DNA from 4 places in the Streptomyces sp. NPDC088794 genome. Region 4 is predicted to be linked to each of the others. Evidence: riboswitches for the same ligand, from Rfam matches in the RefSeq annotation. Region 4 holds a riboswitch; each other region holds the start of a gene.
What was found. Region 4 has a riboswitch for cyclic di-AMP ahead of ACIP6U_RS35050 (NlpC/P60 family protein). Riboswitches for the same ligand answer to the same signal wherever they lie in the genome.

Region 1 (7,784 bases), on a different contig from region 4:
CTGGAGAAGGGTCATGTCGTGAACGACCTGCTCTTCCGTCGCGTACAGCATCGCGAAGAGCCCAGTGACCAGGACCGCGAGAAGCGACACAACTACCAACCCCCCACCGGCGCCTGAAGCCTCCGCGGGCAGCGCGGGCAGCGCCCTCCCTCGTTAGGGTCAATGCCGTGGCCACGTGTCCCCCGTACCCGACGAATCCGCCGTACGCCGGCGATCCCGCCGGCGGTGCGCTCGGACACGCCCACTGGTGGCAGCGCAGGTGGGTGCGGTACGGCGCGCTCAGTACCCTGCTCGCGCTCTCCGGGCTCGTCATCCTCGCCCTGGTGCGTCAGCAGACCGGCACCGAGGGGTTCCTGGTCGGACTCGGCCTCGCCGTGCTCCCCGTGCCGCTCCTCATAGCCGCCTTCCGCTGGCTCGACCGCGTCGAACCGGGACCGTGGCGCAATCTGATCTTCGCCTTCGCCTGGGGCGCCTGCGCGGCGGCGCTGATAGCGATCGTCGCCAACAGCTTCGCGACCAGATGGATCGCGACGGCGACCGCGGACCCCTCCAGCGCGGACACCCTCGGCGCGACGGTGATAGCGCCGATCGTCGAGGAGTCGGCCAAGGCCGCGGCCGTCCTGCTCCTCTTCCTGTTCCGGCGCCGGGACTTCACCGGGATCGTCGACGGGGTGGTGATAGCCGGCATCACCGCCACCGGCTTCGCGTTCACCGAGAACATCCTCTACCTGGGCACCGCCTTCGGCACCGACCAGCTGACCGGCGACCGCGGCATCGCCTCCGTCACCGCGGCGACCTTCTTCGTCCGCATCATCATGTCGCCGTTCGCGCACCCCCTCTTCACCGTCTGCACGGGCATCGGCTTCGGCATCGCCGCGCTCTCGGGGGACCGCCAGCACCTGCGCCGCGTCCTCGGCCCGCTGTCGGGGCTGCTGCTCGCGATGGGCATGCACGCGATCTGGAACAGCTCGTCGACGTTCGGCGAGTACGGGTTCTTCGGGGTCTACGCCGCGTTCATGGTGCCCTCGTTCGGGCTGCTGACCTGGCTGGTCATCTGGACCCGGCAGCGCGAACTGCGGACCGTGCGCGAGGAACTCCCCGCCTACACCATGGCCGGCTGGCTCACCCCCGCCGAGCCGTTCGCACTCGGCTCCATGCGCGCCCGCCGCCTCGCCCGCGACTACGCAGCCCGCCACTACGGCAAGCCCGCGGCAAGGGCGGTCGCCCAGTACGAGGCGTACGCGACCTCCCTGGCCTTCCTACGGCACCGGGGGCGCCGCGGCCGGGCCGGCGCCGACTTCGTCGTACGGGAACGAGAACTGCTCGCCGAGCTGTGGCGCCGCAAGGACGTGGCCCGCCCGGCGCTGGACTACGCGGCCAGGACGACGGCCCCGCCGGTCGCGGTGACCGCCCCGCCCTGGCCGGTGTACGGGGTGTACGGGTATCCGGCGCAGCCCGCCTATCCGGCATCGCCGTACCCCGCGTACAACCCGTATCAGCCGTAGACCAGGGATCGCGCAGGTCGAGGGCCGCCCGGATCGAGGATCGCCCAGCTCAGGGACCGATCAGGCCGACGCCCGCGTCAAGCGGTCGATCTCCGTCTCCGTCAGGGTCAGGTCCGCCACCGCCAGCAGGGCCGGCAGCTGCTCCAGCGTGCGCGCGGACGCGATCGGCGCGGCCACCGTCGGCTGGGCGGCGAGCCAGGCCAGGGCCACGGTCGCCACCTGGGCGTCATGGGCGGCGGCGATCTCGTCGAGGGCGGTCAGCACCCGCTGCCCCCGCTCCGACTCCAGGTAGGCGCCGGCGCGGCCCGCCCGCGCGCTCTCGACCGTCGTACCGGGCCGGTACTTGCCGGTGAGGAAGCCGGCGGCCAGGCCGAAGTAGGGGACGGCGGCGAGGCCCGCCGTGGCGGCGATGTCCCGCAGCTCGCCCTCGTAGGTGTCGCGGGAGACCAGGTTGTAGTGCGGCTGGATGGCCACGTACCGGGCGAGGTCCTCGCGGTCGGAGAACTCCAGGGACTCCCGCAGCCGCTCCGGCGTGATGTTGGAGACGGCGATGTTGCGCACCTTGCCCGCCCGCACCAGCTCGTCGAGCGCGCCGATGATCTCCTCGACCGGGATCTCGGGCTGGTCGAAGTGGGTGTAGTAGAGGTCGATGTAGTCGGTGTCCAGGCGGCGCAGCGAGGCGTCGGCGGCGGCCTTGATGTTGGCGCCGGACAGGCCCTTGTACTCGGGGTGCTGGCTGACCTTGGTGGCGATGACGACGTCGGCGCGGTTGCCGCGGGCCTTGACCCACTTGCCGATGATCGTCTCGGACTCGCCGCCCGAGTTGCCCTCGATCCAGGCCGTGTAGGAGTCGGCGGTGTCGACGAAGTTGCCGCCGGCCGCCGCGTAGGCGTCCAGGACGGCGAAGGAGGTCGCCTCGTCCGCCGTCCAGCCGAAGACGTTGCCGCCGAGGGAGAGGGGGAAGACCTCGAGGTCGGAGGAGCCGAGCTTGCGCAGAGAAGCAGAGGAGGACGTCATGCTTCACATCAACGCCGGCCCCGGAGACCGGTCTTCCGCCGGAGCCGCAAAGTTCCCGTAAACAAGCGGAGTCCGCTGTTCCGGGAACCTGGCGATGTGTCGGTGTCTGCCGACGACTACTGCCTCAGGGGGTGAGGCCCTTGCTGCGCAGCCACGCCATCGGGTCGATCCCGTCGGCCTGGCCGCCGGGGTGGACCTCCAGGTGCAGGTGCGCCCCGGTCACGTTGCCGGTGGCGCCCACACGGCCGATGACATCGCCGGTGGCGACCTTCTGGCCCACGCTCACGCCGATCGACGACTGGTGGCAGAACCACAGCTCCGTACCGTCGTCGAGGGTGAGGATCGTGCGGTAGCCGTACGAGCCCGCCCAGCCGGCCTCCGTGACCGTGCCGCTGTGGATGGCCTTGATGAGCGTGCCCGTGGGGGCGGCGAAGTCGAGGCCCGTGTGGTAGCCGGAGGACCACAGGGAACCGGCCTGCCCGAAGGTGCCGGTGATCGTGTACGAGGCGACCGGCAGCCGGTACTGCGTGGCCAGCTCCGCCAGCTTCGCGGCCTCGGCCTTCTTCTTGGCCTCCGCCTCCGCCTTCTTCTTCGCGGCGGCGGCCTTGGCGGCGGCCGCCTTCTCCGCCTTCGCGGCGGCGTCGTCGACCTGCTTGGAGAGGGAGGCCTCGGTGGCGTACTGGACCTTGCTGTCGACCTGAACGCGCTGCGACTCGGCCTGCGCCATGATGCGGTCGCGCAGCACCTCGCCGGCGTCCTTGGTGCCCTGCGCGGTCTCGCTGGAGGTCACGCCGACGCTGCTGAGCGCGGTCGGGGACCCCTTGGCGGGGCTGGGGGTCTCGCCGAAGACCGAGCCGACGTTCGGCAGGTCGGGCACGGAGATGGAGACCGGCGGCTTGCCGGTGTTGGCGCTGGCCATGCCGCCCGCGCCGACGGCGGCTATGACACCGACGCCCAGAACCGTGGAGCTGCGGGCGAGTCCTCCGCCGCGCTGCTTGGAGACGCGGTGGCGACCGCGGTTGGGGCGGACGGAATCCTCGGTGGGGTTCCATTCCTCCCAAGGGCCCTCGTCGGTGCGGTATCCGCCGTAGCCGAACGTCTCGTTGTCACGCTGGCTCGGCACGAACGGGGCCGCCGGGGCAGGGGGGTTGGACGCCACCTGGGCGTACTCCTTCCTTCCTTCTCGCCTACCGGGTTAGCTGACGGGTTCGGAGCAGGAAGGTCTCCTACGCGCGTAAACCGGTCGTGCGTACACGACGGACTACTTGCGATTCACCCCAAGTTGGTGGTTCCCCGGTTCCCTTGCGGGATTCGGCACGTGCGCACGGAGCCGACTCTTGTGACGGCTGGGACGACCGCGCTGCGTTATCGAACGTTAATAGACACGGGGCAGGGATTCCAAGCTGTTCGGCTTGATCATTAACGTTTTCACGCAGGACGTTCAGGCCATGACCGGTGAAAATCGGGCGAGTTGACCAAGCCTGTGAATCCACACAGGTATTGACGGGATGTCAGTTGTTGGGCGGAGGGCGTTCGCCTGCTCACCGGGCGTGACAACGGTCGGAAAGCCGAGCGGGAAATGACTCAGGGCCGGAGTCCGATGATCCGGACTCCGGCCCTGGGCCGTTAGTAGCGGGGACAGGATTTGAACCTGCGACCTCTGGGTTATGAGCCCAGCGAGCTACCGAGCTGCTCCACCCCGCGCCGTTGTGTTCTCCACTGTACGCCATCCGCGGGACGGGAGTGACCAAGGAGCGGTCGGGGAGCGGCCGGGCCGGTCAGGCCGCCGGGTTTCCGGCGTGGGTCAGGGTCTCCCAGGAGACGAAGAGATCGTCGGTACCGGCCGGGCGGGTCTCCTCGGCCAGCTTGTGGGCGGCCGGGACGGAACCGCCGAGCCGGTCCTCCAGGTGGTTGAGGGCGACCTCCAGGTCCGGACCCATGTTCCGGTCGACCTTGCCGCCGCACAGCCACGCGGGCGGGTTCTCGCCCAGCTGGTAGCGGGCGTGGAACGCGAGGGCCGCGGTCAGCCGGTCCTTGACCTCGCCGTACAGGTCGACGCCCTGGTGCCAGGCCGTCTCGGCGATGTGAGCGGTGGCGGCGAGCGAGTAGCCGACGTGCTTGAAGTTGCGGCAGGTCTCCTGCGCGACGCCGTCCTTGTACGTCCCCTGCTTGAACCAGTACGTCGTCAGCTTCTGCGGCGTGTTCATGGTCGAGCCGGCCACGGTGAGCGGCACCTTGCCGTCCTTCTCCAGATAGAAGTAGGCGGGCACGCGGTCGCGGAAGCGGGCGAGGGCGGCGTCGAAGGCCTTGTGGTCGTTGGTGAAGACGGCGATGCCGATCGCCGCGTCGGTCATCGCGAGGTCCCAGTTGCCGTTGTAGTCGGGCAGCTTCTCGGTGACGTACGGCTGATAGGCGGTCCGCAGCATCTTCTCGAACCGCGCCACCCGGTCCGCCGGCCACCCCGCCCCCGGCGCGTACCGCACGATCTCCGCGGCCCGCGCCCACGTCGACCCGGCCCACGCGGTCTGCAGCCCCGCGTCCTCCTCGGAGTGCCGCTTGATCTTCGCCGACCAGGCGTCCATGATCTCCCGCGCCTTCAGCGCGTGCTCCTGCTTGCCGGTGACGCTGAAGAGCAGTGCCTGCGTGTACGCGGCGATCGCGTCCTCCCGCTCCTCCACGCACCCCTGCGCGACCTTGCCGCCCCAGGGACAGTCGACGTTCTCGTACGGCTCGGGGCGGTACTTGTACGACCCGTACTTGCTGTCCCGCATCTCCAGGAACGCCTTCAGCCACGGCTGCTTCCCGGCGGTGACGTTCTTTCGTACGGAGTCCAGCTGCGCCTTGCTGACGAGCACGCCGGGGTGGGTGAACGTGGCGTCCGGGGGGAGGGCGCGGGCCATGGTCCGGGTACCGGTGTCCGTGCTGCCGCACGAGGCGACGGTCACGGTGAGAAGGGGCGCGATCAGGAGCACGGCGGCTCGTTTTCGGGATGGCCTCACTGGTACCAGTACCTCCGCGTATGTCCACTCCGGGTCACTCGCAGCGTGACCCTTCGGGGTCTTGGGCGCAGGATCTGTTGGGCCGATCGGACTGTGGGGGGCGTTGGTGTGGGCGTCCGTTCTGGGGGCTGCCGCCCCCAGGCCCCCGCTTCGGCCTGGACGGCCTCGTCCTCAAACGCCGGACGGGCTGAGAAGATCCGGACCCGGCCTTGAGATGTGCCGACCGGCGCGAGAGCGGGACCGACCGGCGCCGAAACGTGCTGGCCGCTCAGGCCGACAGGTGGCGGTTCGGTTGCTTCGCCCGCTCCTCGTACTCCGGGATCACGACCACCTCGACGCCCTGCCCCGCCAACAACCCGTTCCCGTCCGCCGCCGTCACGAATGTGTCCGGCTCGCGCCAGGCCGTCACCACGCGGCGTACGCCCGCGTCGAGGATGAGCCGGGCGCAGGGCTTGGGGCGGGAGGCTCGGTGGGCGCAGGGTTCGAGGCTGCTGTAGATCGTGGCCGACGGGAGGCGGGGGTCCGTGGGGGCGAGTTTCGCCAGGGCCGCCTCCTCCGCGTGGACCACCGGGTCGCCGCCTTCGCGGGAGTGGCCGCGGGCCAGCTCCGTGCCGTCGGCGGCGACCACGACCGCGCCGACGCTGAAGGCGGTGGTGGAGGGCGGGCAGTGGGTGGCCAGTTCGCAGGCCAGGCGGAGCCAGTGGTGGTCGGCGGCGGTGGGGAGCGGGCCGGTGCCGGGGGCGGTGGGCTCGTAGCGCATGAGGACGACGTCCTCGATCTGCCGGGTTTCGAGGAGGCGGAGGCGGCCGGCTTGGTAGGGGCCGGGGCCGAAGAGGCGGGGCGCGGTCGGGGTGCCCACGAAGAGCGGGGACAGGACCAGGTGGAGTTCGTCCGCGAGGCCCTCCTGGAGCAGCTGGGTGTGGATCGTGCCGCCGCCCTCGACCATGAGGCGGTCGATGCCGCGCGCCTCGTGCAGGTGGGTGAGGAGTCGGCGCCAGTCCAGGTCGGGGCCCAGCGGGACCACGTCGGCGGCGATGCCCAGGGCGTGCGCCCGGTCGGCGCCCTTGTCCGTCGTGTACAGGACCTTCTCGCCGCCCGTGTGCCAGAAGTTGGCGGCCGGGTCGAGTTCGCCGGTGCCGCTGACGGTGACCTTGAGGGGGTACTCCGGCCGGCCCGACGCCACGCGAGCGGCGCGGCGCTCGGGCGAGTTCACCAGCAGGCGCGGGTTGTCGGCGCGGATCGTGCCGGCGCCGACCAGGATCGCGTCGACGGACGCCCGTACCTCGTCGACCCGGTCGAAGTCGGCCGGGGAGGAGAGCAGCAGACGCTCGGGGCCGGTGTCGTCGAGATAGCCGTCGAGGGAGACGGCGGCGGACAGCAGGACGAACGGGTGGGGCATCGACGCGCTCTCTCTGCGAGGCGGGGCTGGGTGTACGGGACTCGGTCCACGGAGCTGGGTTCGAGTTCTCTATAAGGTGGGGCTTGGTTCAAGTTTGAAACAAACCTACACTGGTCCCATGACGACTCGCTGGCTCACCCCTGAGGAGCAGCGCGCATGGCGCGCGTACATCGCCGCATCGCAGCTCCTGGAGGACGCGATGGACCGGCAGCTCCAGCAGGACGCCGGCATGCCCCACCTGTACTACTCCATCCTGGCCAACCTCTCCGACGTACCGGACCACCGGCTGCGGATGACCGATCTCGCCGGGCGGACGAAGATCACCCGGAGCCGGCTGACGTACGCGGTGACGCGGCTGGAGAAGGACGGTCTGGTACGGCGCGAGGGGTGCCCGTCCGACAAGCGCGGCAGCACCGCGGTGCTCACCGACGCCGGCATGGAGACCCTGGTGCGGACCGCTCCCGGGCACGTCGAGACGGTCCGCGCGGCCATCTTCGACCATCTCACCCCGGAACAGGTGAGCCAGTTGGAGGAGATCGGCACGGGCATCGTGCGGGCGCTGGAGGGCGACGGGACCGAGGCCACGCGGGAGGACGTCCCGTGGCGCCGCCGGTCGTCCTCGTCCTCGCCCTGTACGTGACCCGGCCCACAAACCAGTTGCTTCAAATTTCAAGCATGGGGTAGGGTCCGTGATCGTGGATCTGCTTCAGTTTTGAAGCAGATCGGTATTCGTCCACCGGACCGGGAGAACCCGCATGCCTGACTTCCCTGCCGCAACGCCGCGCTCCCGCGTCCGGGTCCCGCTGCGCTTCCACGACGGCTACACCGTCGACACCGAGATGGTCACCTTCCACGGCCTGACCG
Region 2 (7,784 bases), on a different contig from region 4:
TCAGCTCTGTGATCTTCACGTGATCTACGCGGCATTAACTTGTGACAAGCAATGGACTGCCTATACGTTCACCGTTCAAGTGCGGTGCCCAGCACCACGCGTCGCACTCGTCACCGCTCTCTTCTGAAAGGCCCCCGCATGCTCTCCGGGAACGGTCGTCACCGTCGCCCCCGCCAGGCTCCGGCCCTCCTCGTCGCGGCCGGCGTGACGGGCTCCGCCATCGCCATCCCGCTTCTCGGCGCGGTGAGCGCCAGCGCTGCCGACGGCACCACCTGGGACAAGGTGGCGAACTGCGAGACCGGCGGCTCCTGGAGCCAGAACGACGGGACCGGTTTCTACGGCGGGCTCAAGCTCTCGCAGGACGACTGGGAGCAGTACGGCGGTCTCGACTACGCCTCGCGCCCCGACCTGGCCAGCCGCAACCAGCAGATAGCCGTCGCCGAGAAGATCCTGGACGACCAGGGTGTGGGCGCGTTCCACACCTGCGGGCTGACCACGGGGCTGTCGAAGGACGACGGGTCGGCCGACATCGACACCGGGATCCTGGACGACTCGTCCGACTCCTCCTCGGACTCCTCGGACGGTTCCGGCTCCACCGGCCTGTCCAACACGCCCGGTGGTACGTCCGACGACTCGTCCTCGACGGACTCGTCCACATCACCGTCGGCCTCGCCTGACTCTTCGTCCGATTCCTCGACCAACCCTGACGAATCGGACGAGTACCTCTCGCCCTCCGACTCCCCGTCCGAGCCGACCGCGAGCGGGTCACAGGGAAGCGACAGCTCGTCGACAGATCGGGCGAAGGGTGACGACTCGGACAAGTCCGAGCAGGCCGCGGGCTCTTGGAGTCTGGTCGACACCGGCGCGGTCGGCTCCGGCAGGCATCGTGGCGCCAGTGCCGACGAGAACACGGTCGCCAGTGACACCGAAGGGTCCGCGCAGGGGTCGTACACCGTCCATGGCGGTGACACTCTCGCCTCCATCGCCGACTCCCTTGGCCTGGACGGCGGGTGGCGCGCGCTCTACGCCGAGAACAAGCAGGCCATCGGTGCCGACCCGAACGACATCGCGGCCGGTCAGACCCTGAAGCTTCCTGGCGAATAGGGGCGGACAGGGGCTGAACGGGGCGAAAAGCGACGGGAGTTAACGACGGTCTTCGGACTGAATGTCCGGTTTGGTGAAAGTGTGGGATGACTCTCAGATGCCCTGATCGTCTTTGAGTTTCCGCGGAATCCGTGTCTACGGTCATCACCGTTCGTCAACACGGACCCCGAATGCCGCAACGCCGAATCCTGCCAGCGGCCGTAGGGAACAGTCGTCGCTTCACAGCGCCGTAGGCAGGAGCGGGGGACCCAGGTAAGTGCCGGGCCCGGCAGACAGTGCCGGAACCGGCTTGGGGTGAAGTCGTGCGCCGAGAGGCGCGCGGCCGGGCAACTCACACGGCCCGAACCCGACAGCTCACCTCGCAGGCGTCGGTGAGGGGATCTCCGCATGCTGTTTTCCAGCAAGGGCAAGCACCGTCGTCCGTCCAAGGCCACCCGCGTCGCCACGCTCGCCGGCGTGACCGGTGTCGCCATCGCCGCCCCGCTCATGGCGGCCGGCAACGCCTCCGCCGCCACCGCGTCCGAGTGGGACGCGGTCGCCAGCTGCGAGTCCGGCGGCAACTGGTCCATCAACACCGGCAACGGTTACTACGGCGGTCTGCAGTTCTCCGCCTCCACGTGGGCCGCCTACGGCGGTACCCAGTACGCGTCGCAGGCCAACCAGGCCAGCAAGGCGCAGCAGATCACCGTCGCCGAGAAGGTGCTGGCCTCCCAGGGCAAGGGTGCCTGGCCGGTCTGCGGCACGGGCCTGTCCGGTGCCGCGTACAACGGCGGCAGCTCGTCGAGCTCCTCCAGCTCCTCGAACTCGTCCAGCTCTTCGAGCGGTGGCACCAGCAGCCGTTCGAACGACTCGACCAGCACCTCGCGCTCCGCCGACCGTCCGGCCGCGAAGAAGACCGTCACCACCCCGACCGGCAAGAAGGTCAAGAAGGGCGACGGCGAGTACAAGGTCGTCAAGGGCGACACCCTCAGCACGATCGCCGAGAAGCACAAGGTCAAGGGCGGCTGGGAGAAGCTGTTCAAGCTGAACAAGGACATCGTCGAGGACGCGGACCTGATCTACCCGGGTCAGCAGCTGCACCTCAAGTGACAGAGACCTGGTAGCCGAACCACAGCGGCCTGACAGACGTGTCCCCCACCATGGAGGTCACGTGAGGGCCTCCCCCGTCCCCACGGGCTCCCCGCTCCGGTGCGTGTTCCCCCGTACGCACCGGGGCGGGGTTCTTTTTGCCCGTCTGCTTTGTTCCGTTCGGAAACAATTTACTCTCGGTTCTGTCCAAGGGGCGGCCCATCGGCTGGCTGTTCGTCCCGGGACGGTTAGGCTCGGTCCCGCAGAGCCATCGCGGCCCGCGTAGCCGCGTCACATTGAAGAAGGAGATGCTCGTGCCGTCCATCGACGTCGTCGTAGCCCGGGAAATCCTGGACTCCCGAGGCAACCCCACGGTCGAGGTCGAGGTCGGCCTCGACGACGGCAGCACGGGTCGTGCCGCCGTCCCCTCCGGCGCCTCCACGGGTGCCTTCGAGGCCATCGAGCTGCGTGACGGTGACCCCAACCGCTACCAGGGCAAGGGTGTCGAGAAGGCCGTCCTCGCCGTCATCGAGCAGATCGGCCCGGAGCTGGTCGGCTACGACGCCACCGAGCAGCGCCTGATCGACCAGGCGATGTTCGACCTGGACGCCACCGACAACAAGGGCTCGCTCGGCGCCAACGCCATCCTCGGCGTCTCCCTCGCCGTCGCGCACGCCGCCTCCGAGGCCTCCGACCTCCCCCTCTTCCGCTACCTGGGCGGCCCGAACGCGCACCTGCTGCCCGTTCCGATGATGAACATCCTGAACGGCGGGTCGCACGCCGACTCGAACGTCGACATCCAGGAGTTCATGATCGCCCCGATCGGCGCGGAGTCCTTCTCCGAGGCGCTGCGCTGGGGCGCCGAGGTCTACCACACCCTCAAGAAGGTCCTGAAGAGCAAGGGCCTGTCCACCGGCCTCGGCGACGAGGGCGGCTTCGCCCCGAACCTGGACTCCAACCGCGCCGCCCTCGACCTCATCCTCGAGGCCATCAAGCAGGCCGGTTACGTCCCCGGCGAGCAGATCGCGCTCGCGCTCGACGTCGCCGCGTCCGAGTTCTACAAGGACGGCAAGTACGAGTTCGAGGGCAAGTCCCGCTCGGCCGCCGAGATGACCGAGTACTACGAGGAGCTCGTGGCGGCCTACCCGCTCGTCTCCGTCGAGGACCCGCTGTACGAGGACGACTGGGCCGGCTGGAAGGTCCTCACCGACCGCCTCGGCGACAAGGTGCAGATCGTCGGCGACGACCTGTTCGTCACCAACCCGGAGCGTCTGGCCCGCGGCATCGAGGACGGCGCGGCCAACGCGCTGCTCGTCAAGGTGAACCAGATCGGCTCGCTCACCGAGACCCTGGACGCCGTCGAGCTGGCCCAGCGCAACGGCTTCAAGTGCATGATGTCCCACCGCTCCGGCGAGACCGAGGACGTCACCATCGCCGACCTCGCCGTCGCCACCAACTGCGGCCAGATCAAGACCGGCGCCCCGGCCCGCTCCGAGCGCGTCGCCAAGTACAACCAGCTGCTGCGCATCGAGGAGATCCTCGACGACGCGGCGGTGTACGCGGGCCGCTCCGCGTTCCCGCGCTTCAAGGGCTGAGCCGTACAGCCAAGGGCAAGGGCTGCGCCGTACAGGGTCAAGCCCGAGCCAGTCGTACGTACGTCCCCGTACTCGGTCCCGTACCGTGTGCGGGGACGTACGCGCGTGTGAAAGGGGAGGCGGAGACATGGCCGTCAAGGACCGGGACCGTTTCTCCACCACCACCCGGATCCGGCTGCTCGGCGAGCAGACCGCCGCGCGGGTCTACCGCTCGCAGACCAAGCGCCAGGCCCGCCGCTCCCGGCTCACCGGCCGCGCGGCCCTGCTCGCGCTCGTCGTCTGCACGCTGGTGGTGGCGCTCGCCTACCCGATAAGGCAGTACGTCTCCCAGCGCGCCGAGGTCGCCGATCTGCAACGGCAGAGGCAGCAGGCCAAGGAGCGGGTCGAGCAGCTGCGCGACCTCAAGGCGCGCTGGCAGGACGACGCGTACGCCGAGCAGCAGATCCGGCAGCGGCTGCACTACGTCATGCCCGGGGAGACCGGTTACGTCGTGATCGACCCGGACCTGACCAAGCAGTCGCGCGCCGACCTGGGGGCGGCCGACCGCCCCTGGTACTCGAACGTCTGGGACGGGGTCGACAAGTCCGACGCCTCCGACCAGTGACCTGACCAGAGAGACATTCCGCAGTGGAAACCCCTCCGCCGACCACCCCGCGCACCGAGCCCACCGACGCGGACGTGGCGGCCTTCGAGCAGCAGCTCGGCCGCCCGCCGCGCGGGCTGCGCGCCATCGCCCACCGTTGCCCGTGCGGTCAGCCCGACGTGGTGGAGACGGCCCCCCGCCTCCCCGACGGCACGCCCTTCCCGACGACGTACTACCTGACGTGCCCGCGCGCCGCCTCGGCGATCGGCACGCTGGAGGCGAACGGCGTCATGAAGGAGATGACGGCCCGTCTGGAGACGGACCCGGAACTGGCCGCCGCGTACCGCGCCGCCCACGAGGACTACATCGCCCGCCGCGACGCCATCGAGGTCCTGGAGGGCTTCCCGAGCGCGGGCGGCATGCCGGACCGGGTGAAGTGCCTGCACGTACTGGTGGGGCACTCCCTGGCCGCGGGGCCGGGCGTGAACCCGCTGGGGGACGAGGCGATCGCGATGCTGCCGGAGTGGTGGCGTAAGGGTCCGTGTGTGACCGTGCCCGGGCCGCCGACGGGCGAGGGCTGGCAGACGGAGACGAGCGAGGACGGCACGGGGTACTTCGCGTTCAAGCCCGTCGAGGAGGGTGACCGGTGACCCGCGTCGCCGCCATCGACTGCGGTACGAACTCCATCCGGCTCCTCGTCGCGGACGTGAACCCCGCGACCGGTGAACTGGTCGACCTGGACCGGCGCATGACCATCGTGCGGCTCGGCCAGGGCGTCGACCGCACCGGACGGCTCGCCCCCGAGGCACTGGAGCGCACCTTCGCGGCCTGCCGTGACTACGCGGCGATCATCAAGGAGCACGGCGCCGACCGACTGCGGTTCGTGGCGACGTCGGCCACGCGGGACGCCGCCAACCGGGACGACTTCGTGCGCGGGGTCCTCGACATCCTCGGCGTCGAGCCCGAAGTGGTCTCCGGCGACCAGGAGGCGGCGCTCTCCTTCACGGGCGCGACCGCGGAACTCGCCGGCCGCGACGACCTCGCCAAGCCCTACCTGGTCGTGGACATCGGCGGCGGCTCGACGGAGTTCGTGGTCGGCGACGACCGGGTCCGCGCGGCCCGCTCCGTGGACATCGGCTGCGTCCGCATGACCGAGCGCCACCTCGTCCACGACGGCGCGGTGACGGACCCGCCCACTCCGGATCAGATCACGGCGATGCGCGCGGACATCGAGGCCGCCCTGGACCTCGCCGAGCGGACGGTTCCCCTGCGCGAGGCCCGCACCCTGGTCGGCCTGGCGGGCTCGGTCACCACGATCTCGGCCATCGCCCAGAACCTCCCCGAGTACGACTCGCAGGCCATCCACCACTCCCGTGTCTCCTACGACCGCGTCCGCGAGATCACGGAGTCCCTGCTGACCTCCACCCACGCCGAACGCGCGACCATCCCCTCCATGCACCCGGGCCGGGTCGACGTCATCGGGGCGGGCGCCCTCGTACTGCTCTCGATCATGGAGCGGACCGGGGCGACGGAGGTCGTGGTGAGCGAACACGACATTTTGGACGGGATCGCGTTCCTGGCGGCGGGGGAGTCCGAGGCCGGCGCGTAGAGGAACTGAACCGGGCCGTCGTCTCACCGGCCGTGGGTCCCGGCGGCATGGATGTCAGTGCCGACCGGGACCATGGTCGTCATGACCGATGAGCGATACGCCCGCCTGGCGGCCGACCACCTCTCCGCCGACCTCGCCGACCGATGGACGGCCCTCCTGCGTCCGTGCGCCCGCCTGCACCCAGCCGCGACCGACGAGCAGCCCGTCGCCATCCTCGGCGGCACGCCGGAGCTGCCGCCCGGGACCGCGTGGCCCGAGTGGCCGGGCCACGGCCCGCTGTCCTTCGTCGCGTCGGTGCGCTGCGCGGCGCTACCGCGCGAGGCCCTGACGACCGGCTTTCCCCAGGACGGCACCCTGCTCTTCTTCTGCTTCGAGTACGACGGTGAGGCCGACGGCGACGAGGGGCCGTTCGTCTCCGTGGACGACCCCGAGTCGTGGGTCGGGGCCCAGGTCCTGTACGTCCCGGAAGGCACACCGGTCCGCCCGGCGGAGGTACCGAGGGAGCTGGACCCTTACCCGCGTACGCCCCTCGTCGCTGAGACGGAGCTGAGCGCTCCCGACCTCTGGCTGCCCCAGGTCCGGCAGGCGCTGCTCGGTGACGGTGGAGAGTGGCCGGATCACTTCCGCGAGACCCCCGTCGAACTCCGCTCGTTCCGCCGCGCGTTCGAACGCCTGCGCGGCCACATGGGCCACCAGATAGGCGGCCACGCCGTCCCCGTACAGGGCCCGGTGGAGTACGAGGTCGCGGACGCGCACCTCGGCCCGGGCCAGCGCACCTGGGGCGACCCCCTCCTGGACGAGGAAGCCGCCCGCTGGGTCGTCCTCGCCCAGTTCGACAGCGACACCGACGCGGAGATGGAGTGGGGGGACGCGGGCACCCTCTACTGGCTGATCCGTCACGAGGACCTGACGGCATCCCGCTTCGACCGGGTTCGGCTGGTCGTGCAGTGCTAGGGCGGTGGGGCCGAACCGCACTCCACTGAGCATCCGGCACCCCCGATGAGCAGCCCGGAGAGCCATCAAAGAGCCCTCAGAACCTCCCTCCCCGACCCCCCGCCGACAAAGTTCGTGAAGTTCTTCACAAGGAATTCGGCCCTGTCGGAGCAGGAAAAGGGGCCGGTTGGCCCTTCCGGGGGCCCGGTGGGGTGTTGAACGTGTTCAGGAGTGTGTGTCGAGGGGGTGTCGGGGGTGTGTCGGCGGGGCGGCCGGAGAGGGGGCGGCGGGGTCGTCGGAGAGTCAGAGCGGCAGCTCACGCGGCATTGACAACGGGTCGTACCGGGCGAGGGTTCCGTCCCGGCGGGGTGACCTGGATCATGGCGGCCGCGGAGAATAGCACACACCCTCCACAAGCTTGTGAAGGGGCGCACGAGCTACCCCCCTGAGGCAGGTGGATACTCGATGGCATGAGCACCACGGAGCGTCCCAGGATCCTCGTAGTAGGCGGTGGGTACGTAGGCCTGTACGCAGCTCGGCGCATTCTCAAGAAGATGCGCTACGGCGAGGCGACCGTCACGGTCGTCGACCCCCGGTCGTACATGACCTACCAGCCCTTCCTCCCCGAAACCGCCGCCGGCAACATCTCCCCGCGCCACGTCGTCGTCCCGTTGCGACGCGTGCTGCCGAAGGCGGAGGTTCTCACCGGCCGGGTCACCAGCATCGACCAGGACCGCAAGGTCGCCTCGATCGCCCCCCTCGTCGGTGAGGCGTACGAGCTGCCCTTCGACTACCTGGTGATCGCGCTCGGCGCGGTCTCCCGGACCTTCCCGATCCCCGGCCTCGCCGAGCAGGGCATCGGCATGAAGGGCATCGAGGAGGCCATCGGCCT
Region 3 (7,784 bases), on a different contig from region 4:
CGGCAACCCCGTCAACGCGGCCTCCATGCTCGCGGTTCTGGGCCTGGGCGCCCAGGGCGGCGAGGAGATCGTCCTCGCTTCCGGGGCCGAGGGCGCGGACGCCGCGCTCGACCGGCTGGCGAAGCTGGTCGCCGAGGGGCTCGAGGAGCTTCCCGAGACCGTCTGAAAATCGAATTGAGGGATACGGCACGCGTCACTTCGACGACACCGTCCCACAACTCCGAAGGGCTCGCCCGAATTACCGGGCGAGCCCTTCGAATTTCCCGAGTTCGGGCAGCAGAAATAATCCCCCTGGAATTACCTTCTCTTTGTATACGGCGCCCGTGTTAATGCCGCACACCCGACATGTTTACGGGATGTTGCGAGTTCCTCACACGCTCCGCGCGCTCCCCGGTGCCGAAGCGCAGCCGGTGCGCGCCCGTCGAGTGCTCGGTGTGCAGGGCGGTGATCGCCCGCGCGCGCTCGGCGTCCCCGCGCGCCACGGCGTCGACGATCGCGCCGTGCTCCGCCCAGGACTCCACGGGGTTGGCCGGCGCCTCCACGGCGTACATCCAGGCGATCTTGTGACGCAGCTGGGTCAGCGTCGAGGTCAGCGCGTGGCTGCCGGAGGCCTGGGCGAGCGTCTCGTGGAACCAGCCCCCCAGGGAGCGCAGATCCTCACTGTTGCCCCTCCTGGCCCGCTCCTGGCCCAGCCTGACCAGGCCGCGCAGCACCTTGAGGTGGGCCTCCGTGCGCCGCTGGGCGGCCCTGGAGGCTCCGAGCGGCTCCAGCAGCATGCGCATCTCCAGCAGGTCGGCGGCCTCCTGCTCGGTCGGTTCCGCGACGCACGCGCCCGCGTGCCGCCGGGTCACCACGAAGCCCTCCGCCTCCAGCGTGCGCAGGGCCTCACGGACGGGGACGCGCGAGACGCCGTAGCGTCGCGCCAGCAGTTCCTCGGTGAGCCGGCCGCCGCGCTCGTAGACACCGGCGACGATGTCGTCCCGGATGGCCGTGCACACCGAGTGCGCCGGAATACGCATGTCCGACCTCCGTCTTAATCCCCGTGAAACGTCGCCGGTTGACGTGTGTTCAGTGACTCTATTGCAATCGGCTGGAATTTCCGACGGGGGACCGGAATCGATGGATATTTTTTGGACAGAGAGCGGACAGAAAGACCGAAAGCCCCGGCTCGGAGAGCCGGGGCTGAAGAAGATCTCGCGGTCCGTCGTCAGACGTTCACGCCATGCGAACGAAGGTAGGCGACGGGGTCGATGTCCGATCCGTACTCGGGGGTCGTGCGGGCCTCGAAGTGGAGATGCGGACCGGTGACGTTGCCGGTCGCGCCGGAGAGGCCTATCTGCCGGCCCGGGGTGACCGTCTGGCCCACCGAGACCCCGATGGACGACAGGTGACCGTACTGGGTGTAGGTCCCGTCGTTCATCTTGATCACTATCTGGTTGCCGTAGGAGCCGCCCCAGCCGGTCTCCACGACCGTGCCGGAGCCGACCGCGTGGACGGTCGTGCCGCTGGCCGCGTGGAAGTCGATGCCGGTGTGGCTGCCGGAGGACCACAGCGAGCCGCCGCTCTTGTAACCCGTCGAGACGTACGAGTTCGAGATCGGCGCGACGAAGGTGTTGAGGCGCTTGCGCTCGGCGGCCCGGGCGGCGCGCTCCTTCGCCTCGCGTTCCTCCTTGGCCCGCGCGGCGGCCTTCTTGCGTGCCGCCTCCGCCGCCGCCTTCTTGAGGGCGGCCTCCTCGGCCGCCTCCTTCTGGGCGTCGGCCTGGGCGTCGATCTTGGCGGCGATCGTGTCGCCGATGGTGATGACGGGGGTGAAACCGGTCTGCTCGACGGCGCTCTCGGCGGAGTTGTCCGCGGCGAGTGCCGGAGCTGCCAGGGTGCCGACGACGCCGGTGGTGGCGAGTGCCGCGACGCCCGCCGCGCGGGCGGTGGTGCGCTTCATGCGGCTGGGACGACGGTGCTTCCCGGTGGCGCAGGTGAACGCCATGTACTGGGTGGTCCTTTCCTTCCTTCTCGCCTACCGGGTTAGCTGACGGGTTCGGAGCAGGAAGGTCTCCTACGGACCCCCTCGCGCAGCGCGCGGGCGTCCGATTCACCCCAGGGACATTGGGTCCCCGGCTCCCCTGGCTCGCGCCGGACGGGGACTCGGCGATGACTGTCCGGTGCCGCGGATGCGGCGCGGTGCCTGACGGACAGCCCGGATGACGCTAAACGGGACAACTTTCAATCCCCAAACGGATCACGGCTTTTGTAGCGCATGCCACAGGGCAGACAGGCAACCTCTCCCTCAATTCGGACATACGGGGGCCCTGGTGACGCATCCGTCACCAGGGCCCCTGCGCGCGCGTGGCGCCCGCTCCGCCTCCGCCCGGCCCTACTCGGCCGGGACGACGGTGACTTCGCCGATCCCGAGAGCCTCCACGGGCTCCTTGATCTGCGCCGCGTCACCGACCAGGACGGTCACCAGACGGTCCACCGGGAAGGCGCTCACGGCGGCCGCGGTGGCCTCCACGGTGCCGGTCGCGGCGAGCTGCCGGTACAGCGTCGCCTGGTAGTCGTCGGGCAGGTTCTGCTCGACCTGGTCGGCCAGCGTGCTCGCGACGGCCGCCGCGGTCTCGTACTTCAGCGGCGCCACGCCCACCAGGTTCTGCACGGCGACATCGCGCTCGGCATCGGTCAGACCGCCCTCGGCGAGCGTGCGCAGCACCGTCCACAGGTCCTGCAGCGCCGGGCCGGTGTTCGGGGTGTCGAAGGAGCCGCTGATGGCGAGCATCGCGGCCCCGGTGCCGTCCGGGGCGGACCGCAGGACCTGCCCGAACGCCCGAACGCCGTAGGTGTAGCCCTTCTCCTCGCGCAGGACGCGGTCGAGGCGGGAGGTGAGGGTGCCGCCCAGGCAGTAGGTGCCGAGCACCTGCGCGGGCCACACGCGGTCGTGCCGGTCGGGGCCGACGCGGCCGATGAGCAGCTGCGTCTGCACGGCGCCCGGGCGGTCCACGATGATCACGCGCCCGGTGTCGTCGGCGGTCACCGGCGGCACGGGACGCGGCTCGGCCGAGGAGCCGGTCCAGGAGCCGAGGGTGTCGCCCAGCAGCTCGTCGAGGTCGATGCCGGTGAGGTCACCGACGACCACGGCGGTCGCGGTCGCGGGACGGACGTGCTTCTCGTAGAAGGCGCGTACGGCCGCCGAGTCGATGTTCTCGACGGTCTCCTGGGTGCCCTGGCGCGGGCGCGACATGCGCGAGCCGGCCGGGAAGAGCTCCTTGGAGAGCTCCTTCGCCGCACGCCGGGAGGGGTTGGCCAGCTCGTGCGGGATCTCGTCGAGGCGGTTGGTGACCAGGCGCTCGATCTCGCTGTCCGCGAACGCGGGCGCCCTGAGGGCGTCGGCCAGCAGACCGAGGGCCTTGGTCAGGCGCGAGGCGGGCACTTCGAGGCTGATCCGGACGCCGGGGTGGTCGGCGTGCGCGTCGAGCGTCGCGCCGCAGCGCTCCAGTTCGGCCGCGAACTCCTCGGCGGAGTGCTTGTCGGTGCCCTCGGAGAAGGCCCGCGCCATGATCGTGCCGACGCCGTCCAGGCCGGCCGGTTCGGCCTCCAGGGGCGCCGCCAGGAGAACCTCCACGGCGACGACCTGCTGGCCGGGACGCTGGCAGCGCAGGACGGTCAGGCCGTTGTCGAGCGTCCCGCGCTCGGGGGCCGGGAACGCCCACGGCCTGGCCTCGCCGGCCGGGGGCTGCGGGTGGAATTCCATCGCGGCGAGCTCGGTCACTTGGCCGCCTCCTCGTTCTCGGTGGGCTCGGCGGACTCGGCGTGCTCGGCGTGCTCGGCGTGCTCGGCGTGCTCGGCGTGCTCGGCGTGCTCGGCGTGCTCGGCGGCGACGGGCTCGTAGACGAGCACCGATCGGTTGTCGGGGCGCAGTCGGGCCTTGGCGATCTCCTGGACCTCTTCCGGGGTCACCTCCAGGACGCGCTGCACGGCGGTCAGGGCCAGCTGCGGGTCGCCGAACAGGACGGCGTACCGGCACAGTTCGTCGGCGCGGCCCGCGACCGTGCCGAGCCGGTCCAGCCACTCGCGCTCCAACTGGGCCTGGGCGCGCTCCATTTCCTCGGCCGTGGGGCCCTCCTCGGCGAACCGGGCGAGCTCCTCGTCGATGGCGGTCTCGATGACCGGCACCTCGTAGTCGCCGGACGTCTTCACGTCCAGCCACCCCAGGGAGGGCGCGCCGGCCAGCCGCAGCAGACCGAAGCCGGCCGCGACGGCCGTACGGTCGCGCCGCACAAGGCGGTTGTAGAGGCGGGAGGACTCGCCGCCGCCGAGAATGGTGAGCGCGAGGTCGGCCGCGTCGCTCGCGCGCGTGCCGTCCTCGGGCAGCCGGTACGCCGCCATCAGGGCGCGCGCCGGCACCTCCTCCTCGATGACCTCGCGCAGCTCCTCGCCGATGATCTCGGGCAGCGCGCCGTCGCGCGGGACGGGCTTGCCGTCGTGCGTCGGGATGGACCCGAAGTACCGCTCGATCCAGGCGAGCGTCTGCTCCGGGTCGATGTCGCCGACGACCGACAGGACGGCGTTGTTGGGCGCGTAGTACGTGCGGAAGAACGCGCGCGCGTCCTCCAGGGTGGCCGCGTCCAGGTCGGCCATCGAGCCGATCGGGGTGTGGTGGTAGGGGTGACCCTCCGGGTAGGAGAGGGCGGTCAGCTTCTCGAACGCCGTGCCGTAGGGGACGTTGTCGTAGCGCTGCCTGCGCTCGTTCTTCACCACGTCCCGCTGGTTCTCCATGGACTCCTCGTCCAGGGCGGCGAGCAGGGAGCCCATGCGGTCCGCCTCCAGCCAGAGGGCGAGCTCCAACTGGTGGGTGGGCATGGTCTCGAAGTAGTTGGTGCGCTCGAAGCTGGTGGTGCCGTTGAGCGAACCACCCGCGCCCTGCACCAGTTCGAAGTGTCCGTTGCCCTTGACCTGCTTCGAGCCCTGGAACATGAGGTGCTCGAAAAGGTGAGCAAGACCCGTGCGCCCCTTGACTTCGTGGCGCGAGCCGACGTCGTACCAGAGGCACACCGCCGCGACCGGGGTCAGGTGGTCCTCCGAGAGCACCACGCGCAGGCCGTTGGCCAGGCGGTGCTCGGTCGCTGTCAGGCCGCCGGTGTCTGCCTGGTCCGTGGCCGTGTGACCCATGGGCATGTACGTCCCTTCGATCGCGAATGCTGCGGTGGAAACCGGGGTTTTCCCACCGGTCCTGCCACTGTATGCAAGCGTGCGGACGGGCGGCGAAGTTCCCGGTGGACGTACGCCCAGAGCGGATCGCGTAGCCTGCGGGCACGCCGGGCACAAGGGTCGATGTCGGGTCCTCGTCCGCGTTGTCAGTGCCGCGGTCCACAATGGTCGCGTCAGATACCGTTCACGCTTCAGCAAGAGTGAGCCGGAGGGGCGCGGCACCCACGTGAGCGACCCGTAGGCGAGCTACCAGAAAAGAGGAGCCGGCAGCGATGGCCCGCCGTAGTACGAAGACCCCGCCGCCCGACGACTCGTACGAGGAGAAGATCCTCGACATCGACGTCGTCGACGAAATGCAGGGCTCCTTCCTCGAGTACGCGTACTCGGTCATCTACTCCCGAGCCCTGCCGGACGCCCGGGACGGTCTCAAGCCGGTGCACCGCCGCATCGTCTACCAGATGAACGAGATGGGACTGCGCCCCGACCGCGGCTACGTGAAGTGCGCGCGCGTGGTCGGCGAGGTCATGGGCAAGCTGCACCCGCACGGCGACGCGTCGATCTACGACGCCCTGGTGCGCATGGCCCAGCCGTTCTCCATGCGTGTGCCGCTCGTCGACGGCCACGGCAACTTCGGCTCGCTCGGCAACGACGACCCGCCGGCCGCCATGAGGTACACGGAGTGCCGGCAGGCCGAGGCCACCAGCCTGATGACGGAGTCGATCGACGAGGACACGGTCGACTTCACCCCCAACTACGACGGCCAGGAGCGCGAACCGGTCGCCCTGCCGGCCGCCTTCCCGAACCTGCTGGTGAACGGCTCGTCGGGCATCGCCGTCGGCATGGCGACGAACATGCCGCCGCACAACCTCGCCGAGGTCATCTCGGCCGCCCGCCACCTGATCCGCTACCCGAACGCGGATCTGGACACCCTGATGAAGCACGTCCCCGGCCCCGACCTGCCCACCGGCGGCCGCATCGTCGGCCTCTCCGGCGTCCGGGACGCGTACGAGACCGGCCGCGGCACCTTCAAGATCCGCGCCACGGTCGAGATCGACACCGTGACCGCCCGTCGCAAGGGCCTGATCGTCACCGAACTGCCCTTCACCGTCGGCCCGGAGAAGGTGATCGCCAAGATCAAGGACCTGGTCGGCCAGAAGAAGATCCAGGGCATCGCCGACGTCAAGGACCTCACCGACCGCGCCCACGGCCTGCGCCTGGTCATCGAGATCAAGAACGGCTTCGTGCCGGAGGCCGTCCTGGAGCAGCTCTACAAGCTGACGCCGATGGAGGAGTCCTTCGGCATCAACAACGTGGCGCTGGTGGACGGTCAGCCCCTCACCCTGGGTCTCAAGGAGCTCCTCGAGGTCTATCTCGACCACCGCTTCGAGGTCGTACGGCGCCGCAGCGAGTTCCGGCGCACCAAGCGCCGCGACCGACTGCACCTGGTGGAGGGCCTCCTGACGGCTCTCGTCGACATCGACGAGGTCATCCGGCTGATCCGCTCCAGCGACAACTCCGCGCAGGCGAAGGAGCGCCTGATGGAGCGCTTCTCGCTGTCGGAGATCCAGACGCAGTACATCCTGGACACCCCGCTGCGCCGTCTCACCCGGTTCGACCGCATCGAGCTGGAGTCGGAGAAGGAGCGCCTCATCGCGGAGATCGCGGAGCTGACCCGGATCCTGGACTCGGACACGGAGCTGCGCAAGCTGGTCTCCACCGAACTGGCCGCGGTGGCCAAGAAGTTCGGCACCGAGCGGCGTACGGTCCTGCTGGAGTCCTCGGGCACGCCCGCGGCCACCGTCCCGCTCCAGGTCGCCGACGACCCGTGCCGGGTACTGCTCTCCTCGACAGGCCTGCTGGCCCGTACGGCGAACGGCGAGCCCTTCCCTGAGGACGCCGACGACAGACGCACCAAGCACGACGTGATCATCTCGGCGGTGCCGGCCACCGCGCGCGGGGAGATCGGCGCGGTCACGTCGAGCGGCCGCCTGCTGCGGATCAACGTGGTCGACCTTCCCCAGCTCCCGGAGACTGCGGCGGCGCCGAACCTGTCCGGCGGGGCGCTCCTGACGGAGTTCGTCTCCCTGGAGGGCGACGAGTCGGTGGTCTGCCTGACCACGCTCGACGAGTCCTCCCCCGGTCTGGCGCTCGGCACCGCGCAGGGCGTGGTCAAGCGCGTGGTCCCCGACTACCCCACGAACAAGGAGGAGTTGGAGGTCATCACGCTCAAGGACGGCGACCGCATCGTCGGCGCGGTCGAGCTGCGCACCGGCGAGGAGGACCTGGTCTTCATCACGGACGACGCCCAACTGCTGCGCTTCCAGGCCGCGCACGTCCGGCCCCAGGGCCGCCCCGCGGGTGGCATGGCGGGCATCAAGCTCACGGACGGCACGAAAGTCATCTCGTTCACTGCCGTGGACCCGGCCGCGGACGCGATCGTCTTCACGGTCGCGGGCTCGCGCGGCACGCTCGACGACTCCGTCCAGACGACGGCCAAGCTGACCCCGTTCGACCAGTACCCGCGCAAGGGCCGCGCCACCGGAGGCGTCCGCTGCCAGCGGTTCCTCAAGGGCGAGGACTGCCTC
Region 4 (7,784 bases):
AGTACGTCGAGCTGCCGCAGGGCGTGCTCGGCGGCGCCGCCGCGATCACCCTCGCCGCATGGGTGAAGCCCGCGCACGACGACAACTGGGCGCGCGTCCTCGACTTCGGCAACGACACCACCCGCTACCTCTACCTCGCCGCGCGCAACGCGAACGGCGTCCCGCGCTTCGCCGTCACGACCAGTGGAGCCGGTGGCGAACAGGGGCTCAACGGCACGTCCGCCTTGCCGTCGAACGCGTGGAGCCATCTCGCCGTGACCCTCGCGGACGGCACCGGGACGCTCTACGTCAACGGCACGGCCGTGGCGCGGAACACGGCGATGACCCTCACCCCGGCCGCCCTCGGGACCCTGGCCCACCACTGGCTCGGCCGCTCCGGCTACCCCGCCGATCCCGTCTTCGCGGGGGCCTTCGGCGGTTTCGACGTCTGGTCGCGCGCCCTGACCGCCGCCGAGATCACCGAGTTGCAGGCCAGCCGGTCCGCCGACACCTCGTCGGGCCGCGGGGACCTGGCCTCGTACGCCTTCGACGAGACCACCGGCGGCAGTTTCGCGGACGCCTCGGGCCGTGGCCTGACCGCCACCCTGCGCCGGACCTGGGGCGGTCCGAGCCACCCCGGGTTCCTGGCCGCGTACCCGGAGACCCAGTTCATCCTGCTGGAGTCGATGACCGGCTCCGACTACACCAAGGTGTGGGCGCCCTACTACACCGCGCACAAGATCCTCCGCGGCCTGCTGGACGCGTACACCGCCACGGGAGACGACCGGGCGCTCGACCTCGCGTCCGGCATGGGCGACTGGATGTACGCGCGCCTGTCCGTGCTGCCCGCCGCCACCCTGCAACGGATGTGGGGCATCTTCTCCAGCGGCGAGTTCGGGGGCATCGTCGAGGCGATCTGCGATCTGCACGCGCTCACCGGAAACGCCCAACACCTCGCGCTGGCACGCCTGTTCGACCTCGACAGGCTGATCGACGCCTGCGCCGCGAACACCGACACGCTCGACGGACTGCACGCCAACCAGCACATCCCGATCTTCACCGGCCTGGTCCGCCTGTACGACGCGACGGGCGAGGAGCGCTACCTGACCGCGGCGAAGAACTTCTGGGGCATGGTCGTACCGCATCGCATGTACGGCATCGGCGGCACCAGCACCGGGGAGTTCTGGAAGGCGCGGGACGTGATCGCGGGCACGATCGGTGCGACGACCGCCGAGACGTGCTGCGCGTACAACCTGCTGAAGCTCAGCCGGACGCTGTTCTTCCACGAGCAGGACCCGAAGTACCTGGACTACTACGAACGGGCCCTCTACAACCAGGTGTTGGGCTCCAAGCAGGACACGGCGGACGCCGAGAAGCCGCTCGTCACCTACTTCATCGGGCTGACGCCGGGGCATGTGCGCGACTACACGCCCAAGCAGGGCACGACCTGCTGCGAGGGCACCGGCATGGAGAGCGCCACCAAGTACCAGGACTCGGTGTACTTCGCCGCGTCCGACGGCAGCGCGCTGTACGTCAACCTGTTCAGCCCGTCCCGACTGACCTGGGCGGACAAGGGAGTCACGGTCACCCAGACCACCGACTATCCCCGGGAGCAGGGCACCACCCTCACCGTCGGGGGCGGCTCCGCCACCTTCGAGCTGCGGATACGGGTGCCCTCCTGGGCGACGGCCGGCTTTCGCGTCACGGTCAACGGGCGGGCGGTGCCGGGGAGTCCGACGCCGGGGAGCTACTTCGGCGTGTCCCGGAGGTGGCGGGCCGGAGACACCGTGCGGGTTGCCGTGCCGTTCCGGCTCCGGTTCGAGAAGGCGCTGGACGACTCCTCGCTCCAGACCCTGTTCCTCGGGCCGATCAATCTGGTGGGCCGCAACTCGGCCACGGACTACCTGGAGTTGGGTCTGTATCGCAATGCCGGGCTCTCCGGTGATCTGTTGCCCTCCCTCACCCCGGTGACCGGCGAGTCCCTCCACTACACGCTGGACGGCATCGAGTTCGCCCCCTTCTTCGAGGGGACGGAGGACCCGACCCATGCCTACTTCAGGCGGTCGGAGCCCGTGGTCGTCCTCGGGAACACCGACTCGGGCGTGGCCAATCCGGTGAAGGCCGACGGCACGACGTTGCTGGACGAGGTCTGGGCCGGTGCGCCGTTCGGTAGCAAGGGCGCGCTCGTCGCGCGCGTGCGGTCGACGGTGGACGCGTGGGTGTCGGAGGGACTGCTCAGCGCGGGTGACGGGGCGAAGGTCGTCGGTACGGCGGAGCGGGCCGTGTTCGCGTCCTGAGCGGAGAGAGCCGTGTCGTGCCCTGAGCGGAGGCGGTCAGAGGGCTAGGACCGACCGCGGGGCTTGCCCCGCTTGCCGCCTCCCTTGGCGCCGCCGCCCTTGGCGCCGCCACTCCTGCCGCCGCCACCCGTGGCACCCCGGCCGCCGCGACCCGTCGGCTTCGAGGGCGTCGCGGGCTTGCGGCGGGCGGTGGCCGGCTCGGCTCGCTTCGTCTTCGGTTCGGGGTCGGCGGTCCTGCGGCCCCGGGAGCTGTTGGCCGTGCGTCCGCGGACGATGCCGATGAAGTCCTCGACCAGGTCGGTGGTGGCGTCCTCGGGCCAGGAGAGGGCCACGCTCGACTCCGGGGCGTCCACGACCGTGCGGTAGGTGAGGTCCTTGCGGTGGTGGAGCCGGGCCAGGGACTGGGGCACGATCAGCAGGCCCACACCCGCCGCCACCAGTTCGACGGCGTCGGCCGTGGTCGGGGGGCGCTCGAAGGCGGGCTCTCCGGGCGGCCGGTCCCAGTCGAAGACGTCGTCCAGGGGATGGAAGAGGACCTCGTCGGCGAGATCGCCCACGGTCACCTCCTCCACAGCCGTGATCACGTGATCCTTGGGGACCAGGACGACCGTCGTCTCGGTGTAGAGGGGGATCGCGCTGAGGAACGTACGGTCGACCGGCAGCCGCACGAACGCCGCGTCGGCCTCACCCGCGCGCAGCAGCTCGGACGCCTCCGCGGCCTCGACCTGGCTGAGCGTGAGGGGGACGTCGGGCAGGCGCTCGTTCCAGACCCGCACCCACTTGGCGGGCGTCACCCCCGGGACGTACGCCAGCCGGAATGTCGGGGATGTTGCGGAGTCCGCGGAGCCTGTCACCCCGCCAGATTACCGTCCGTGGTCGGCGGCCTCTCACACGATCGATACCCTTGACACCATGACGTCGCACCAGAGCACCCAGACCATGAAGCCCGCCACCGCGGCGAAGAAGCTGGGTGTGTACCTCGAAGCCACCCCCGCAGAGTTCCGCGAGGGTGACGTCTCGCGCGCCACACTCGACGAGCTCCAGGCGAACCCGCCCGAGTGGCTGCGCGAGCTGCGGGCCAACGGTCCGCACCCGCGTCCGGTGGTCGCCGCGAAACTGGGGATCTCCATCTCGGGTCTCGCCCGCGGCGGTGTCACCGAGGCGCTCACCACCGAGCAGATCGAGGCCATCAAGCAGGACGGGCCCGAGTGGCTGGAGAAGGAGCGCGCCACCCAGGCGGAGGTCCGCAAGGAGGCGGCGCGCCTCAAGCAGCGGGACGCGGAGCGCGAAGCCGGTTCCTGACCTCACCGTCCGGTTTCGGCGACGGTGAGTCGTCGGCCGGAACCCGTGTGTACACGGAAACCAGTTCTGACGGTCCATTAAGACGAAGGTCACAAAAGCGTATCGGACATATCGCGCTTCAACCTTCACACAGGGCACACAAGTTGGTTAAGTTGATTCTCAGGTCGCGTGACTCTCTCCGGCGGACCCCGTCGGGTCGGGCGACCTCCGCTGAGTCCGGCTCGCCCCTGTGGCAGTCGGAGCCGGGGACCCACCGATTCATGGGGTGAATCGGCCCAACCGCCCTTCGGGGCACGGGCCGTAGGGCATGCCTTCCACATCGTGACCGCCCGAACCCGACAGCTAACCCGGTAGGCGGAGTACGGAAGGAGTACGGCTCCCATGGCGCCGGAACGAATGCCGCGCGCGGGAGGCTTCGGCCAGCCCGGCATGCGCAACTCCGCTTTGGCGACGGCGGCCCTCACCTCGGTGGCCGTGTTCTCGCAGGCCGCCGACGCCGCGCCCCAGGCCGCCGATGAGGGACCGAGCCGCGAAGAGGTCCAGCAACGGATCAGCACCCTCTACGACCGGGCCGAGAGCGACACCGGAAACTTCAACGCGACCCGCGCGATGACCGGGGGCACCCGAGGCCGGGGCCCCTCCACCGGCAGCATCCCGCGCCAGACCTCGGACCCCGACCTCGACAACGTCGCCCGGCGCTGGTTCGACGCGGCGCGCAACTCGGTGGGGCCGACCATTCCGGCGGTGCTGCCGGCCGACCGGATGCCTGCCCGCCCGGCCGTACCCCGGCCCGCGCGCCCCGCCGACGACCTGATCGAGCGCAAGCGTGACGTGCCCGGACTGCCCGCGGGCCCCACCGGCCGCCCGGTGGCGGAACTGACGGCGGGCCCCGTCGCGGAGCTGACCGCGGGTCCCGGCCCGGCGCTGACGGGCCGCGCCATGCCCGCCCTGCCTGCCGCTTCCGCGTCCACGCCCCGTCCGGAACTCCAGCCCGCGGTCCTGCGAGGACTGCCCCCGGCGGCCCCGGCCACGCCCACGCGTCAGGTCGCGCTGCGGACGGCCAAGGAGCGCAGCCAGCGCAAGCTCGCCGCGGCCCGTGACCTCTTCGCCCGGTACACCGGGCAGCGGAGCGCGCCCGCCCTGGCGATCGAGGCCGCGCCCGCCCCGGTCGCCGCCCCGTGGTCCGACACGGCTCAGGAGGCCCAGCGCAGGGCCGAGGAGGAGTGGCGGCTGCGGCAGCCGAGCGTCCTGGACACCGGGGTACCGGCCACCCAGGCCTGGCAGCAACCGAACGCCTACGACACCGGCGCGATACCCGCCCAGACCTGGCAGGCCGGCACCTACGACACCGGGACGATTCCCGCCCAGTCCTGGCAGCCGAACGCCTACGACACCGGCGCGGTACCGGCCCAGAACTGGCAGCCCGGCGTCCTCGACACCGGGTCGATGCCCGCGCAGTCCTGGCAGCCGAGCGTTCTCGACACCGGCGCGATCCCCGCTCAGAGCTGGCAGCCCAGCGTGCTGGACACCGGAGTGCCCGCCGCCGAGACCTGGCAGCCGAGCGTTCTCGACACGGGCGCCGTGCCCGCCCAGAACTGGCAGCCCAGCGTCCTCGACACCGGTATCCCCGCCGCCCCCGCCGTCGGCAGCAAGGCCGAGCGGGCGATCGCCTTCGCCCGTGCGCAGATCGGCAGGCCGTGCGTCTGGGGCGCGATCGGTCCGGGCTCGTACGACGACTCCGGGCTCACCCAGACCGCCTGGAAGTCCGCGGGGGTCGCCCTGCCGCGCGCCGCGCAGGAACAGGCGAGCGCCGGGACGGTCGTGCCCCTCGCCGAGAGCCGGCCCGGGGACCTGATCTTCTACAACGACAACTTCAGCCACGTCGGCATCTACACCGGCGACGGCATGATGGTCCACGCCCCGGGCCCCGGCACCTGCGTACGCGAGGAGTCCGTCTACTACGCCGGGGAGGCCGCGGTCCGCATCGCCGTGCGTCCCGTCTGACCTCCACCGGCAGTCCCACTCGGCCACTCCCCCGTCCGGCTACGTCATGAAGTCATTTGCCTAAAGGGTTTAGGTAAACGCATACTCGACAGCGCCGAACCCCAACGGGAGGAGTGGCTGTGGTGCGTGCGGGACTGTCCGCGGAGCGGCTGGCACGGGCGGGTGCCGAGCTGGCCGACGAGGTCGGCTTCGAGCACGTGACCGTCTCGGCGCTCGCGCGGCGATTCGACGTCAAGGTCGCGAGCCTGTACTCGCATGTGAAGAGTTCGCAGGACCTCAAGACCAGGATCGCGGTGCTCGCCCTGGAGGAGATGGCCGACCGGGCCGCCGCGGCGCTCGCGGGGCGGGCCGGCAAGGACGCCCTGGTCGCTCTGGCGAACGTCTACCGCGACTACGCCCGCGCGCACCCTGGCCGTTACGACGCGTCCCGGCTGCGGCTGGCCCCCGAGGAGGCGGCCGCGAGCGCCGGTGTCCGGCACGCGCAGATGACCCGAGCGATCCTGCGCGGCTACGACCTGACCGAACCGGACGAGACACATGCCGTCCGGCTGCTCGGCAGCGTGTTTCACGGGTACGTGAGTCTGGAGCTGGCGGGCGGGTTCAGTCACAGCGCCCCCGACTCGCAGGAGAGCTGGACCCGCACGCTGGACGCCCTCGACGCACTGTTGCGGAACTGGCCGGCGCCCTGACCAACCACCCACCTCTAGCCTCAGGTTGAGACCATGGACACCCCCCAGCGCGACTGGACCACCACGTACATCTCCGCGGAACTGCTGCGCGGCGCCCTCGACGTCGAGCACACCGAGCACGGCGTGCTGCCGCACCGGCTGCCCGCGCGGGCCCGCGCCCAGTGCGACGACCCGCAGTTGGCCATGGTCGAGGCCCAACCGTCGGGCGTACGGCTGGTGTTCCGCACCCGTGCGACCGTCGTCGAACTGGACACGCTGCCCACCAAGCGCGTGTACGTCGGTGCCCCGCCCCGCCCGGACGGCGTGTACGACCTGCTCGTCGACGGCCTCCCGGCCGGCCGGGGCAGTGTGCCCGGCGGCAACACCCTGACCATCGACATGGCCAACGGGACCGCCGAGGTCCGGCAGGGAGAGATCGGCACGCTCCGTTTCGACGGTCTGTCCGGCGACTCGAAGGTCGTCGAGATCTGGCTCCCGCACGACGAGGCCACGGAACTCGTCGCGCTGCGCACGGATGCTCCCGTCGAGCCCGCGCCGGACCCGGGGCGTCCGGTGTGGCTGCACCACGGCAGTTCGATCAGTCATGGCTCGTTCGCCGCCACGCCGACCACGACCTGGCCCGCGCTCGCCGCCTCCCTCGGCGGGGTGGAGCTGATCAACCTCGGGCTCGGCGGCAGCGCCCTGCTCGACCCGTTCACGGCGCGCGCCCTGCGCGACACCCCGGCCGACCTGATCAGCGTCAAGATCGGCATCAACCTGGTGAACACCGACGTGATGCGCCTGCGGGCCTTCACGCCCGCCGTGCACGGTTTCCTCGACACCGTCCGCGAGGGTCACCCGACCACTCCGCTGCTGGTCGTCTCCCCCATCCTGTGCCCCATCCACGAGGACACGCCCGGTCCCAGCGCGGCGGACTTCGGCGCGCTGGCCGACGGGCAGCTGCGGTTCAAGGCGATGGGGGATCCGGCCGAAGTGGCCGAGGGGAAGCTGACGTTGAACGTCATCCGGGACGAACTGGCGCGGATCGTGGAGCGGCGCCGGCCCGAGGACCCCAACCTGCACTATCTCGACGGACGCGAGCTGTACGGCGAGGCCGACGCCGCGGAACTGCCGCTGCCCGACGACCTCCACCCGGACGCCGCCACGCACCGCACCATGGGCAAGCGCTTCGCGGGACTCGTCTTCGCGACGGAGGGCGTCTTCGGTACCGCGTCCTGAGACCGCGGCGCAGGCGATGATGTGAGATCGTGCGGGCCGCCATTCCCCCGTACAGGCGGCCCGCACGGACCACGAAAGTCTCGGGCATCAGTGGACGTCGCCGGTATGGGTACAACTGCGTACGCGGCGAACGAGCGGAGAAGGAACGTGGCACACGGGCCGGGCGAGGCCTACGAACGCATGCTGGCGGTGGCCGTCGCGGCGCTCCACGAGAGGGAGCCGGAGCGGCTGTGGCCGCTGCTGGCCGGTGCCCTGCCCGAACTGTGCGGTGGTGAGCTGCTGGTCTACAAGCTGG

Region 1: it holds a riboswitch for cyclic di-AMP, as region 4 does, so the genes downstream of both, ACIP6U_RS48080 (M23 family metallopeptidase) here and ACIP6U_RS35050 (NlpC/P60 family protein) in region 4, are expected to answer to the same signal.
Region 2: it holds a riboswitch for cyclic di-AMP, as region 4 does, so the genes downstream of both, ACIP6U_RS15015 (transglycosylase family protein) here and ACIP6U_RS35050 (NlpC/P60 family protein) in region 4, are expected to answer to the same signal.
Region 3: it holds a riboswitch for cyclic di-AMP, as region 4 does, so the genes downstream of both, ACIP6U_RS25610 (M23 family metallopeptidase) here and ACIP6U_RS35050 (NlpC/P60 family protein) in region 4, are expected to answer to the same signal.

The regions. Positions count from the first base shown of each region.
Region 1 is NZ_JBIVKB010000035.1:19,873-27,656, forward strand. Features, by position in the region: gene trmB (tRNA (guanosine(46)-N7)-methyltransferase TrmB) at 1-117, shown strand, start outside; gene ACIP6U_RS48070 (PrsW family intramembrane metalloprotease) at 168-1,505, shown strand; gene ACIP6U_RS48075 (aldo/keto reductase) at 1,566-2,522, opposite strand; gene ACIP6U_RS48080 (M23 family metallopeptidase) at 2,647-3,681, opposite strand; cyclic di-AMP (ydaO/yuaA leader) riboswitch at 3,692-3,849, opposite strand; tRNA gene ACIP6U_RS48085 (tRNA-Met) at 4,153-4,226, opposite strand; gene ACIP6U_RS48090 (alginate lyase family protein) at 4,301-5,422, opposite strand; gene ACIP6U_RS48095 (dihydrofolate reductase family protein) at 5,790-6,920, opposite strand; gene ACIP6U_RS48100 (MarR family winged helix-turn-helix transcriptional regulator) at 7,039-7,560, shown strand; gene ribA (GTP cyclohydrolase II) at 7,676-7,784, shown strand, end outside.
Region 2 is NZ_JBIVKB010000004.1:547,886-555,669, forward strand. Features, by position in the region: gene ACIP6U_RS15010 (transglycosylase family protein) at 139-1,104, shown strand; cyclic di-AMP (ydaO/yuaA leader) riboswitch at 1,274-1,487, shown strand; gene ACIP6U_RS15015 (transglycosylase family protein) at 1,492-2,193, shown strand; gene eno (phosphopyruvate hydratase) at 2,481-3,767, shown strand; gene ACIP6U_RS15025 (septum formation initiator family protein) at 3,895-4,371, shown strand; gene ACIP6U_RS15030 (DUF501 domain-containing protein) at 4,395-5,000, shown strand; gene ACIP6U_RS15035 (exopolyphosphatase) at 4,997-5,959, shown strand; gene ACIP6U_RS15040 (YwqG family protein) at 6,041-6,913, shown strand; gene ACIP6U_RS15045 (NAD(P)/FAD-dependent oxidoreductase) at 7,363-7,784, shown strand, end outside.
Region 3 is NZ_JBIVKB010000009.1:247,406-255,189, forward strand. Features, by position in the region: gene ACIP6U_RS25600 (HPr family phosphocarrier protein) at 1-166, shown strand, start outside; gene ACIP6U_RS25605 (GntR family transcriptional regulator) at 327-1,019, opposite strand; gene ACIP6U_RS25610 (M23 family metallopeptidase) at 1,208-1,984, opposite strand; cyclic di-AMP (ydaO/yuaA leader) riboswitch at 1,998-2,158, opposite strand; gene ACIP6U_RS25615 (M16 family metallopeptidase) at 2,372-3,760, opposite strand; gene ACIP6U_RS25620 (M16 family metallopeptidase) at 3,757-5,160, opposite strand; gene ACIP6U_RS25625 (DNA topoisomerase (ATP-hydrolyzing) subunit A) at 5,472-7,784, shown strand, end outside.
Region 4 is NZ_JBIVKB010000015.1:89,303-97,086, forward strand. Features, by position in the region: gene ACIP6U_RS35035 (beta-L-arabinofuranosidase domain-containing protein) at 1-2,276, shown strand, start outside; gene ACIP6U_RS35040 (LysR family substrate-binding domain-containing protein) at 2,321-3,130, opposite strand; gene ACIP6U_RS35045 (DUF5997 family protein) at 3,189-3,578, shown strand; cyclic di-AMP (ydaO/yuaA leader) riboswitch at 3,777-3,951, shown strand; gene ACIP6U_RS35050 (NlpC/P60 family protein) at 3,960-5,582, shown strand; gene ACIP6U_RS35055 (TetR/AcrR family transcriptional regulator) at 5,702-6,271, shown strand; gene ACIP6U_RS35060 (GDSL-type esterase/lipase family protein) at 6,305-7,489, shown strand; gene ACIP6U_RS35065 (LuxR C-terminal-related transcriptional regulator) at 7,637-7,784, shown strand, end outside.